Regions from separate parts of the Streptomyces sp. NPDC088387 genome, predicted to be linked through region 3. Evidence: riboswitches for the same ligand, from Rfam matches in the RefSeq annotation. Region 3 holds a riboswitch; each other region holds the start of a gene.
What was found. A riboswitch is a leader RNA that binds a small molecule or an ion and turns the genes downstream of it on or off. The one in region 3 is predicted to bind cyclic di-AMP.

Region 1 (3,265 bases), on a different contig from region 3:
CCCACCTCTCCCGGCTGGAGACCGGCGGGCGGCAGCCCTCACTGCCGATGCTCCTCGCGCTCGCCCGTATCTACGGTACGACCGTCTCCGAACTCCTCGGCGAGACGGTCGCCGAACGCGACGCCGTGCTGCGCGCCGCCGACATGGAACCGACCGAGGCCGGCGGCTGGACGTACTGGCAGGCCGGCGCCTCCGGCCGCGGGATGCAGGCACTGCGCGTCCACGTACCGCACGGCTCCCAGGGCGACATCGTGCGGGTGCATCCCGGCGAGGAGTGGCTGTACGTCCTGCGGGGCCGGCTGCGGCTGCGCCTCGGGGACGCCGTGCACCAGCTCGGTCCCGGGGACAGCGCGCACTTCGACTCCCTGACCCCGCACCGCATCGCCGCCCGCGACCCGGCCGGCGTCGAGCTGCTCTTTGTACACACCCTGCTTCAGAGCCCCACGGCCGCGCTCTGTCTCGGCCCGACGACGGGAGAAACACCATGAGCGAGACCGCGAAGCGCAACCGCGGAGTCTGGGTGCGGCTGTTCATCTACGTCGCCGCCGGGCATGTCTTCGCCGCGTTCCTGTACCTGCTGTTCGAGGTCGGCGCGAAGTAGCGGTGGCGGCGCGGGCTCAGTCGAGCATGCGCTGCCGCAGCCGGTCGCGGAGTTCCGGCGTCAGCTTCAGACCCTGCTCCAGATAGCCGTCGACGCCGCCCCAGGTCGCCTCGATGGTGTCGAAGGCCGTCGTCAGATACTCGGCGCGCGCGTCGAAGAGCGGGCTGATCAGCTCCATGACCTCGGGGGAGTGGGCGGAGGGGGCCTTGCTGCTGCGCCGCACCTGGTAGCGGCGGTGCTTGGCGTTGGACTCCAGATAGTCGGCGAGGATCGCCTCGCGTTCCACGCCCAGGGCGAGCAGGGTCACCGCGACCGAGATGCCCGCGCGGTCCTTGCCGGCCGCGCAGTGCATCAGGGCCGGGACGCTGTCCTCGGTGAGCGCGTGCAGCACCCGGGAGTGCTCGGCGGTGCGCTCCAGGACGATCGTGCGGTACGACTCGACCATCCGGTTCGCCGCCCTGCCGTCGGCGAGCAGGGTGCGCAGCTGGTCCAGGTCGCCCTCGCGGATCATCGTCCAGAACTCGGCGCCGTGTGCCGGGTCGGTCAGCGGCAGGTTCACGTTGCGGACGCCGGGCAGTTCGATGTCCGGGCCCTCAAGGCGCTGGTCGGCGGCGTTGCGGAAGTCGAAGACCGTGTGCAGTCCGAGGGAGGACAGGAACACGGCGTCCGCCGCGGTCGCGTGCGCGAGATGCCCGCTGCGGAACAGCACTCCCCGACGCACCCGGCGGCCGTCCACCGTCGGCAGCCCGCCCACGTCCCGGAAGTTGCGCACGGCTTCCAGCTGTGGCTCGGTCGACGGGACCTGCTGCGTCACGGGGGGCTCCTCCCGGTCGGACCGCCGGCCCGGCTCGGGTGCCGGCCGGCGTGGGGCACCTCGACGATACGACAAGGCCTCGCGCGGAACGGTGTCGAGGCCTCCTGTCGAGGCCTCCTGCGGAACGGTGTCGCGAAACGGACGAAACCCCCGTAAAGAAGTCTGTGATTTCACTGTGCCACTCAATGCGACACTTCTCCTCCTGCGTCACATCTGGGAGTTCTGTCCGAATTGATGCGTGGATTCCAACTCGCTCTGGAATAAAGGGACCTGGAGCACTGTCACGTGAGCAGCGTCATATTCGTGACCGTGTGTCGCCCGTCATGTTCACGTAATCAGGCCGCTTTTCAAGGGGTTTTGGGAATTCGGCGTGTACCGCTTCGACGGAGGGTGACCGGGAATTCCCCGTACGGATCAAGAAGGGGACCTTCGAGTGGAACCTCTTGCTTGTCCCTTTGCGTCTTGGTCGCTTACGTTCACCACCGAATCCGGACGGAACGCCGAATCCTGCCGCCGCCCGGAAGCCGCCCACTCACCCGTGCCTCGGCAGGAGCGGGGGACCCACAGGACTTACCGCCTGTTCCGGTCTCCGGAACGGCTAGGGGTTCAGCCGCGTTCCCCGCGCGGCCGGGCATCTCCAGCCCGCACCCGACAGCTCACCTCGCAGGCGCCGGAGAGGAATTCGCCATGCCCGCGAAGGGTAAGCACCGCCGTCCCAAGAGCAAGCGTTTCACCCGCTCGATCGCCGTCGCCGGAACCGGTGGCGCCGCACTCGCACTGCCGCTGATGGGGGCCGCCGGCGCCCACGCCGCCACCGGCCAGTCCGTCACGGAGAAGGCCGCCGGAACTCTCACCGCCACGCAGGAGTCGCTGCCGCGCACGGTCACCGAGCAGCCCGTCGCGCAGCAGACCGCGACCAAGACCGCCACCCCGAAGTCCGGTGCGCACACCTACTCGGTGAAGGTCGGCGACTACCTCGCGAAGATCGCCGAGGAGCAGGACGTCACCGGCGGCTGGCAGCGGATCTACGACGACAACCGCGAGGCCGTGGGCAGCGATCCGTCGCTCATCCACCCCGGTCTGAAGCTCTCCATCGGCAAGAAGGCGGCCGACAGGCCCGCCGGCACCGACACACAGGCTTCGAAGCCGGCCGAGTCCTCCGACTCCACCGCGTCGCAGAAGACGCAGAAGTCCGAGGAGTCCAACTCCAGCCAGGCGCAGGGTGATGCGTCGTCCTCCGGCGACCAGTCCACGACCACCGCCAACGCCTCGGGCTTCAGCCTCCCGGTGGCCGGTGCCGCCGTCGGCACGCCGTACCGCATGGCGGGCAGCATGTGGTCCAGCGGCTACCACACCGGTGTCGACTTCGTCGTCCCGACCGGCACCTCCCTCAAGTCCGTCGGCAGCGGCACCGTCGTCTCCGCCGGCTGGGGCGGTGCGTACGGCAACCAGGTCGTCATCAAGCTCGCCGACGGCTTCTACGCCCAGTACGCCCACCTGTCCTCGCTGTCCGTCTCGCAGGGCCAGTCCGTGTCCGCCGGCACACAGGTCGGCCTCTCGGGCGCGACCGGCAACGTGACCGGCCCCCACCTGCACTTCGAGATCCGCACCACGCCGGACTACGGCTCCGACGTCGACCCCGTCGCCTACCTGCGCTCGCACGGTCTCTCCGTCGGCTGAGACCCCCGTCGCGCGACCACCTCCGAAGGCCGGACCCACGATCCCCGGGTCCGGCCTTCGGTGCGTACCGGTGGATATCGGGATGTGTTGCGGGACCCGTGGACTATTCCGCATTTGACCAAGGCTTGGTCCGTGGCTTATCTCACCGCCCGTCAACCCCGCCCTACGGT
Region 2 (3,265 bases), on a different contig from region 3:
CGTTCGGCACCGACCAGCTCACGGGCGACGGCGGCATCGCCTCGGTCACGGCGGCCACGTTCTTCGTCCGGATCATCATGTCGCCGTTCGCGCACCCCCTGTTCACCGTGCTGACCGGCATCGGCTTCGGCTTCGCGGCGCTCGCCGGCGACCGCCAGCAGGTGCGCCGCGTTCTGCTGCCCCTGTCCGGGCTGCTGCTGGCGATGGGCCTGCACGCCTTCTGGAACGGCTCGTCGACCTTCGGCGACTACGGCTTCTTCGCGGTCTACGGCGTGTTCATGGTCCCCGCGTTCGCGCTGCTGACCTGGCTGATGATCTGGACCCGGCAGCGCGAACTGCGCCTGGTCCGCGAGGAACTGCCCGCCTACGCGGCCGCCGGCTGGCTGGCCCCTTCGGAGCCCTACGCGCTCGGCTCGATGCGGGCCCGCGGTCTGGCCCGTGAGTACGCCGGCCGCCACCTGGGCAGACCGGCCGCCCGCGCGGTGGCCCAGTACGAGTCGTACGCGACGTCCCTGGCGTTTCTGCGCCGCCGGGGCCGCCGGGGTCTCGCGGGCCCCGACTTCGTGGAGCGCGAGCGGGCGTTGCTGAACGAGCTGTGGCGGCGCCGGGACATCGCCCGTCCCGCCCTCGACCACGCCGCACGGGCCACCGCACCACCGGTCCCGGTGATCACCCCGTGGCCCCTGCCCACGTACGGCGGCCACAGCGGCTACGGCGTTCACAGCGGCTACGGCGGTTACGGCCCGGTCGGTCCGCACCCCGCCTACTACAACCCGTACCGCTCATAACAGCGGCCCTGACGTCGAGGGTTCGTCGTCAGGGCCGTGAGGGGAACTCGGCTCAGGGGTTGAGGCCCTTGCCGCGCAGCCACGCCATGGGGTCGATGCCGCCGCCACCGGGGGTGTGGACCTCCAGGTGGAGGTGGGCGCCGGTGACGTTGCCGGTGGCGCCGACGCGGCCGATGACCTCGCCGGTGGTGACCTTCTGGCCGACGCTGACGCCGATCGACGACTGGTGGGCGTACCAGATCTCGGTGCCGTCATCGAGGGTCAGCACGGTCTTGTAGCCGTACGAGCCGTTCCAGCCGGCCTCGGTGATGGTGCCGCCGTGCACGGCCTTGATCGGCGTGCCGGTGGGCGCGGCGAAGTCGAGGCCCGTGTGGTAGCCGGAGGACCACAGGGCGCCGGCCTGACCGAAGGTCGAGGTGAGGGTGTACGAGGAGGTCGGGAGCGTGAACTCCTTGGCCAGCTTGGCGAGCCGCTCGGCCTCGGCCTTCTGCGCGGCCTCCTCCTCCGCCTTCTTCTTGGCGGCGGCGGCCTTCTCCTTGGCCTCTTTCTCGGCCTTGGCGGCGGCGTCGGCGGCCTGCTTCTCGGCCTTGGCCAGCGCGAGCTGCGCGGTCTTGGTGTCGAGCTGCTTCTGCTGGTTCTCGGCCTGCGCCAGGATGCGGGTGCGCAGCACCTCACCGGCGTCCGAGGTGCCCTGCTCGGTGTCGGTCGTGGACACGCCGAGGCTGCTGAGCGGGGTGCTGGAGGTCTGGGAGAGGGGCTCGGTGTCGTCGCCGTCGTCCGAGCCGAAGGGGCTGCCGACCGAGGGCAGGTCCGGCATGGAGATGGACACCGGGGGCTTGCCGGTCTGCGCGGTGGCCATACCGCCCGCGCCGACGGCGGCTATGACACCGACGCCCAGGACGGTCGAGCTACGGGCGAGTCCACCGCCGCGCTGCTTGGAGACGCGGTGCCGGCCGCGCACGGGGCGGACGGTCTCGGCGGTGGGGTTCCATTCCTCCCACGGGCCCTCGTCGGTGCGGGGGGCGCCGTAACCGAAGGTTTCCTCGGTGCGCTGTGCGGGGACGAACGGGGCCTCAGGAGCAGGCCTGTTGGACGCCACGTAGGCGTACTCCTTTCCTTCCTTCTCGCCTACCGGGTTAGCTGACGGGTTCGGAGCAGGAAGGTCTCCTACGCGCGTATATGTGCCGTGTTGCCACGACCACATACGCCCGATTCACCCCAAGTTGGTGGTTCCCCGGTTCCCTTGCGGAATTCGGCGCTTGAGCACGGAGCCGTCTCTTGTGACGGCTGGGACGACCGCGCTGCGTTATCGGACGTTAATAGAACCGGGGGGTGATTTCCAAGCGGTTCCACTTGATCGTTAACGCTTTCCCGCCGGACGTACGGGCCATGAGCGGCGAAAATCGGGCGAGTTGACCACGCCACGTATGTCACAAGAGTTTTGACGGTGACTCAGATGTTATGCGGAGGGCGTTCACTCACTTACCGGCTGTGACGAAGCCCCCGTCCGGCGTACGGCGAGCAGTGCCATGTCGTCCGTCATCCGGCCCCCGGTGTGCCGCCGCACGTCCTCCGCGAGCGTGGTCAGCAGATCCCCCGGCCCCGCGAAGACCCGGCCGGACAGCCGCTCCTCGGGCAGGAAGAACTCCCCGCGCGCGTCCCGCGCCTCGGACACCCCGTCGGTGTACAGCAGCAGCATGGCCCCGGCGGGAAACGCGTACTCCTCCACCCGGTCCGGCCAGTTGCCGAGATCGCCCATCCCGAGCGGCAGCGCCGGCTCGGTGGCCGGCAGCGGCCGCAGCGCGCCGTCCGCGTACAGCAGCAGCGGCCCGGGGTGACCGCGGTTCACGATGCGCAGGACGCCCTCGCCGTGCGGGAGTTCGGCGAGTACGGCGGTGGTGAACCCCTCGACCGCGTCGAGCCCCGCGCGCCGGTCGCCCTCGCGGGCCAGCGCCCGCTCCAGCCGCCCCGCGACCGCCTCCAGGGTCGCCTCCTGCTCGGCCGCCTCCCGGAACGTCCCGATGAGCACGGCCACGGCCGCCACCGCGCCCATGCCCTTGCCGCGCACGTCCCCGACCAGCAGCCGGACCCCGGCCGGGCAGTCCTGCACCGCGTACAGGTCGCCGCCGATGAAGGCACCGGCCTGCGCGGCCTCGTAACGGACGGCGATCTCGAACCCGTCGATCCGCTCGGCGGGCTCCGGCAGCACCGCCCGCTGGGCGGCCTCGGCGATCTGGCGGGCGGTGGCGAGCCGTTCGTCGCTGCGCCGGACCAGGGTGTTGATGAGGAGGGCCAGCCCGGAGACGGTCAGCACGGTGATCGTCTCGGTGACCGACTCCGCGCCGAGGATCACATCGAGCCGGAGATGGATCACCGCCACGGTGATCACGGCCGCCAGGCCGGTGAGGATCGTGTACCGCCGCCCGAAGAGCGGGGCGGCGACCAGGGGCGCGGCCGTGAAGAACGGGACGGCGGTG
Region 3 (3,265 bases):
ACTACTGGCGGCACGGCAGCGTCTGCGAGGACTACGGGGCGATCAAGGCCGCGGTGCTCGCCGTCGGCGGCTGGCACGACCCGTACCGCGACACCGTGCTGCGGCTCGTCGAACACCTCCCGGCCGACCGGGTGCGCGGACTGATCGGCCCCTGGTCGCACCAGTACCCCGACCGCGGCCTGCCGCCGGGCCCGGCGATCGGCTTCCTCCAGGAGACCCTGCGCTGGTGGGACCACTGGCTGAAGGGCGAGGGCGACCTCCCCGAGCCCCTGCTGCGCGCCTACGTCAGCGACTCGCACCCGCCGGCCACGGTCTACGACACCCTGCCGGGCCGCTGGGTCGGCGAGCCCGCCTGGCCCTCCCCCGCCGTCACCCCCGTCACCTACGCCCTCCAGGGCGCCCCCCTGCCGGTGCGGTCCCCGATGCACACCGGCGTCGACGCGGGCCGCTTCTTCCCCTTCGGGAACGACGCCGACCTGCCGCCGGACCAGCGCGAGGAGGACGCGCGGTCGGTCTGCTTCGAGTTCCCGCTGGGCGAGGAGACCTGGGTGCTGGGACGGCCGCGCGTACGGCTGCGGCTGCGCTGCGAGGTGCCGCGCGGACAGGTGGTCGCCCGGCTCTGCGACGTCGCCCCGGACGGCTCCTCGACCCTGGTGACCCGGGGCGTGCTGAACCTGTCGGCGCGCGAGGGCCGGGACCGGGCTGTGCCGTGGACACCGGGCGCGACCGAGGAGGTGTCGTTCGAGCTGAACGGCATCGGGCACGCCTTCCCGGCCGGGCACCGCGTCCGGCTGGCCGTCTCCTCGGCGTACTGGCCGTGGATCTGGCCGCAGCCCGGCTCCGAGGCCGGCTTCACGCTGGACCCGGCGGGCAGCGCCCTGGAACTGCCGGTCCGCGCGCCGGCACCCGACCAGGGGATCGGTTTCGAGGAGCCCGAGCAATCGGCTCCGCTCGGTGTCTCCTCCCCCGTCACGCTGGACGAGCCGCGTCCCGAGCGGCTGGTGGTGCGGGACGTGGCCAAGGGCGAGTGGCGGCTGGAGGTCGACCCCCGGTACGGCGGGACCCGCGTCTATCCCGACGGGCTGGAGTTCACCGAGGACGCGCTGGAGACGTACACGGTCACCGAGGGCGACGCGCTGTCCGCGCGGACCCGCTCCGACTGGACGGTCCGCCTCCACCGGCCCGAACTCGCCTGGGACACGACGGTCCGGACGCGGTCGGAGATCCGGTGCGAGGAGGGGGAGTTTTTGACCTCCAATGAGGTGATTTGCACCGAGGGCGACGACGTGGTCTTCCATCGCACCTGGGAGAAGCGGATTCCACGGACGGCTGGTTGATAGGGACTTGGGCTCATTGCCCGATTTACCACTCTTGCGATCGTGCGTGACATGACTCACTGACGCATGCGCACAGGAATTTCACAGACCCGCGCCGATTCACCTTTGCGGGTCCGCGAGTTGACCCTTTCCAGCAGCAAAGGATCATGCGCGGCAAACACCCGGAAAGAAGATCACAAGCCGCTATATGTGAATCCGCTACTTGTTTCGGACATGGGCTTCGCATACGTTCCAGCGCTGTCGGGCGGACGCCTAATCCTGCCGCCGCCCACACCACCGACAAAGATCCACGGCAGGAGTGGGGGACCCAGGTAAGTCGCCGGGCCGGACGTCGAAGGACGCGCCGGAACGGCTCGGGGTGAAGCCGTGCCCGCAAGGGCCCGGCCGGGCACCTCCCCGCCCGAACCCGACAGCTCACCTCGCAGGCGTCGGAGAGGAATCCATCCCCATGTCCGCATTGCACCGCTTCACCTCCATGCGCCGCCTCACCCGCACGCTCGCCGTCGCCGGCACCGGCGCGGCCGTGCTCGCGCTGCCGGTCATCGGCGCCACCAGCGCGTCCGCGGCCACCCCGACCGCCACCAAGGCGGTCACCGCGTACCCGAACAACCTCGACGGCTGGATCCGCGAGTCGCTCTCCGTCATGGCGCAGAACGGCATCCCGGGCACCTACGACGGCATCTACCGCAACGTGATGCGCGAGTCCTCCGGCAACCCGTCTGCCGTCAACAACTGGGACTCCAACGCCCTCGCGGGCACGCCCTCCAAGGGCCTGCTCCAGGTGATCGACCCGACCTTCGCCGCGTACCACGTGCCCGGCACCCTGTACGACCCGTACGACCCGGTCGCGAACATCGTCGCCGCCTGCAACTACGCGGCCGCCCGGTACGGCTCCATCGACAACGTCTTCGGCGCCTACTGACCGAGCGCATTGCTTTGCGGGTTGGGGCCCGTAAAGGAACGCGACTGTTTTGTACGCGACTGCTTTGTTGGGGCCGTGAGGGGTGAATTCCCTTCGGGGAAAGAGCCGTTCTCAGGGAAAGAGTCGTTCGAGGACGACGGCGATGCCGTCGTCCTCGTTCGACGTCGTGACCTCGTCGGCCACCGCCTTGAGTTCGGGGTGCGCGTTGGCCATCGCCACCCCGTGCGCCGCCCAGTCGAACATCGGGATGTCGTTGGGCATGTCCCCGAACGCGATGGTGTCCTCGGCCCGCACACCGAGCCGCCGGGCCGCCAGCGCGAGACCGGTCGCCTTGGTCACCCCGCATGGCTGGAGTTCGACCGTCCCCGGGCCCGACATGGTGACCGTGGCGAGCGAACCGACCACCGAGCGGGCCACCGACGCCAGCTCGTCGTCGGACAGCGAAGGATGGCGCAGCAGCACCTTGCTGATCGGCTCGGCCCACAGTTCGTCGCGCCACCCGACCCGCACCGCGGGCAGGGTCGGGTGCGGCATCAGATAGCCGGGCTCGATCAGCGTCAGCCCGTGCACCCCGTCCTGGTCGACCGCCGCGTACACCTGGCCGACCTCCGCCTCGATCTTGCCGATCGCGGTCTCGGCCAACTCCCGGTCCAGGGTGACCGACCAGAGCAGGCGGTCCCGGCCGGCGTCGTACAGCTGCGCGCCCTGTCCGCACACCGCGAGGCCGGTGCTGCCCAGCTCGGCGAGGAGCGGGCGGACCCGGGGCGCGGGCCGGCCGGTGACCACGAGATGCCGGGCCCCGGCCCGTGCCGACCGGGCGAGCGCGGCCAACGAGCGGTCGGAGAAGGTGTCGTCGCCGCGCAGCAGGGTCCCGTCCAGGTCGGTGGCGACAAGTGCGTACGTGGTGCGCGCGGCATATGCGGTGGGTGCGGCCATGATCAGAGAATACGGACATCGCGCGGCACCGACCCGGTGCGAACCGGACGTCGGCCGGGTTCCCCCGCGT

Region 1: another riboswitch for cyclic di-AMP. It lies ahead of ACIQAC_RS06890 (peptidoglycan DD-metalloendopeptidase family protein); the one in region 3 lies ahead of ACIQAC_RS13940 (transglycosylase SLT domain-containing protein).
Region 2: another riboswitch for cyclic di-AMP. It lies ahead of ACIQAC_RS08265 (M23 family metallopeptidase); the one in region 3 lies ahead of ACIQAC_RS13940 (transglycosylase SLT domain-containing protein).

What each region holds. Positions count from the first base shown of each region.
Region 1 is NZ_JBIVNC010000002.1:523,323-526,587, reverse strand. It holds gene ACIQAC_RS06905 (helix-turn-helix domain-containing protein) at 1-488, shown strand, start outside; gene ACIQAC_RS06900 (DUF6126 family protein) at 485-601, shown strand; gene ACIQAC_RS06895 (tyrosine-protein phosphatase) at 618-1,415, opposite strand; cyclic di-AMP (ydaO/yuaA leader) riboswitch at 1,931-2,098, shown strand; gene ACIQAC_RS06890 (peptidoglycan DD-metalloendopeptidase family protein) at 2,103-3,095, shown strand.
Region 2 is NZ_JBIVNC010000003.1:20,236-23,500, forward strand. It holds gene ACIQAC_RS08260 (PrsW family intramembrane metalloprotease) at 1-788, shown strand, start outside; gene ACIQAC_RS08265 (M23 family metallopeptidase) at 841-1,887, opposite strand; cyclic di-AMP (ydaO/yuaA leader) riboswitch at 1,899-2,056, opposite strand; gene ACIQAC_RS08270 (PP2C family protein-serine/threonine phosphatase) at 2,263-3,265, opposite strand, start outside.
Region 3 is NZ_JBIVNC010000004.1:536,074-539,338, forward strand. It holds gene ACIQAC_RS13935 (CocE/NonD family hydrolase) at 1-1,337, shown strand, start outside; cyclic di-AMP (ydaO/yuaA leader) riboswitch at 1,645-1,780, shown strand; gene ACIQAC_RS13940 (transglycosylase SLT domain-containing protein) at 1,786-2,259, shown strand; gene ACIQAC_RS13945 (HAD family hydrolase) at 2,371-3,195, opposite strand.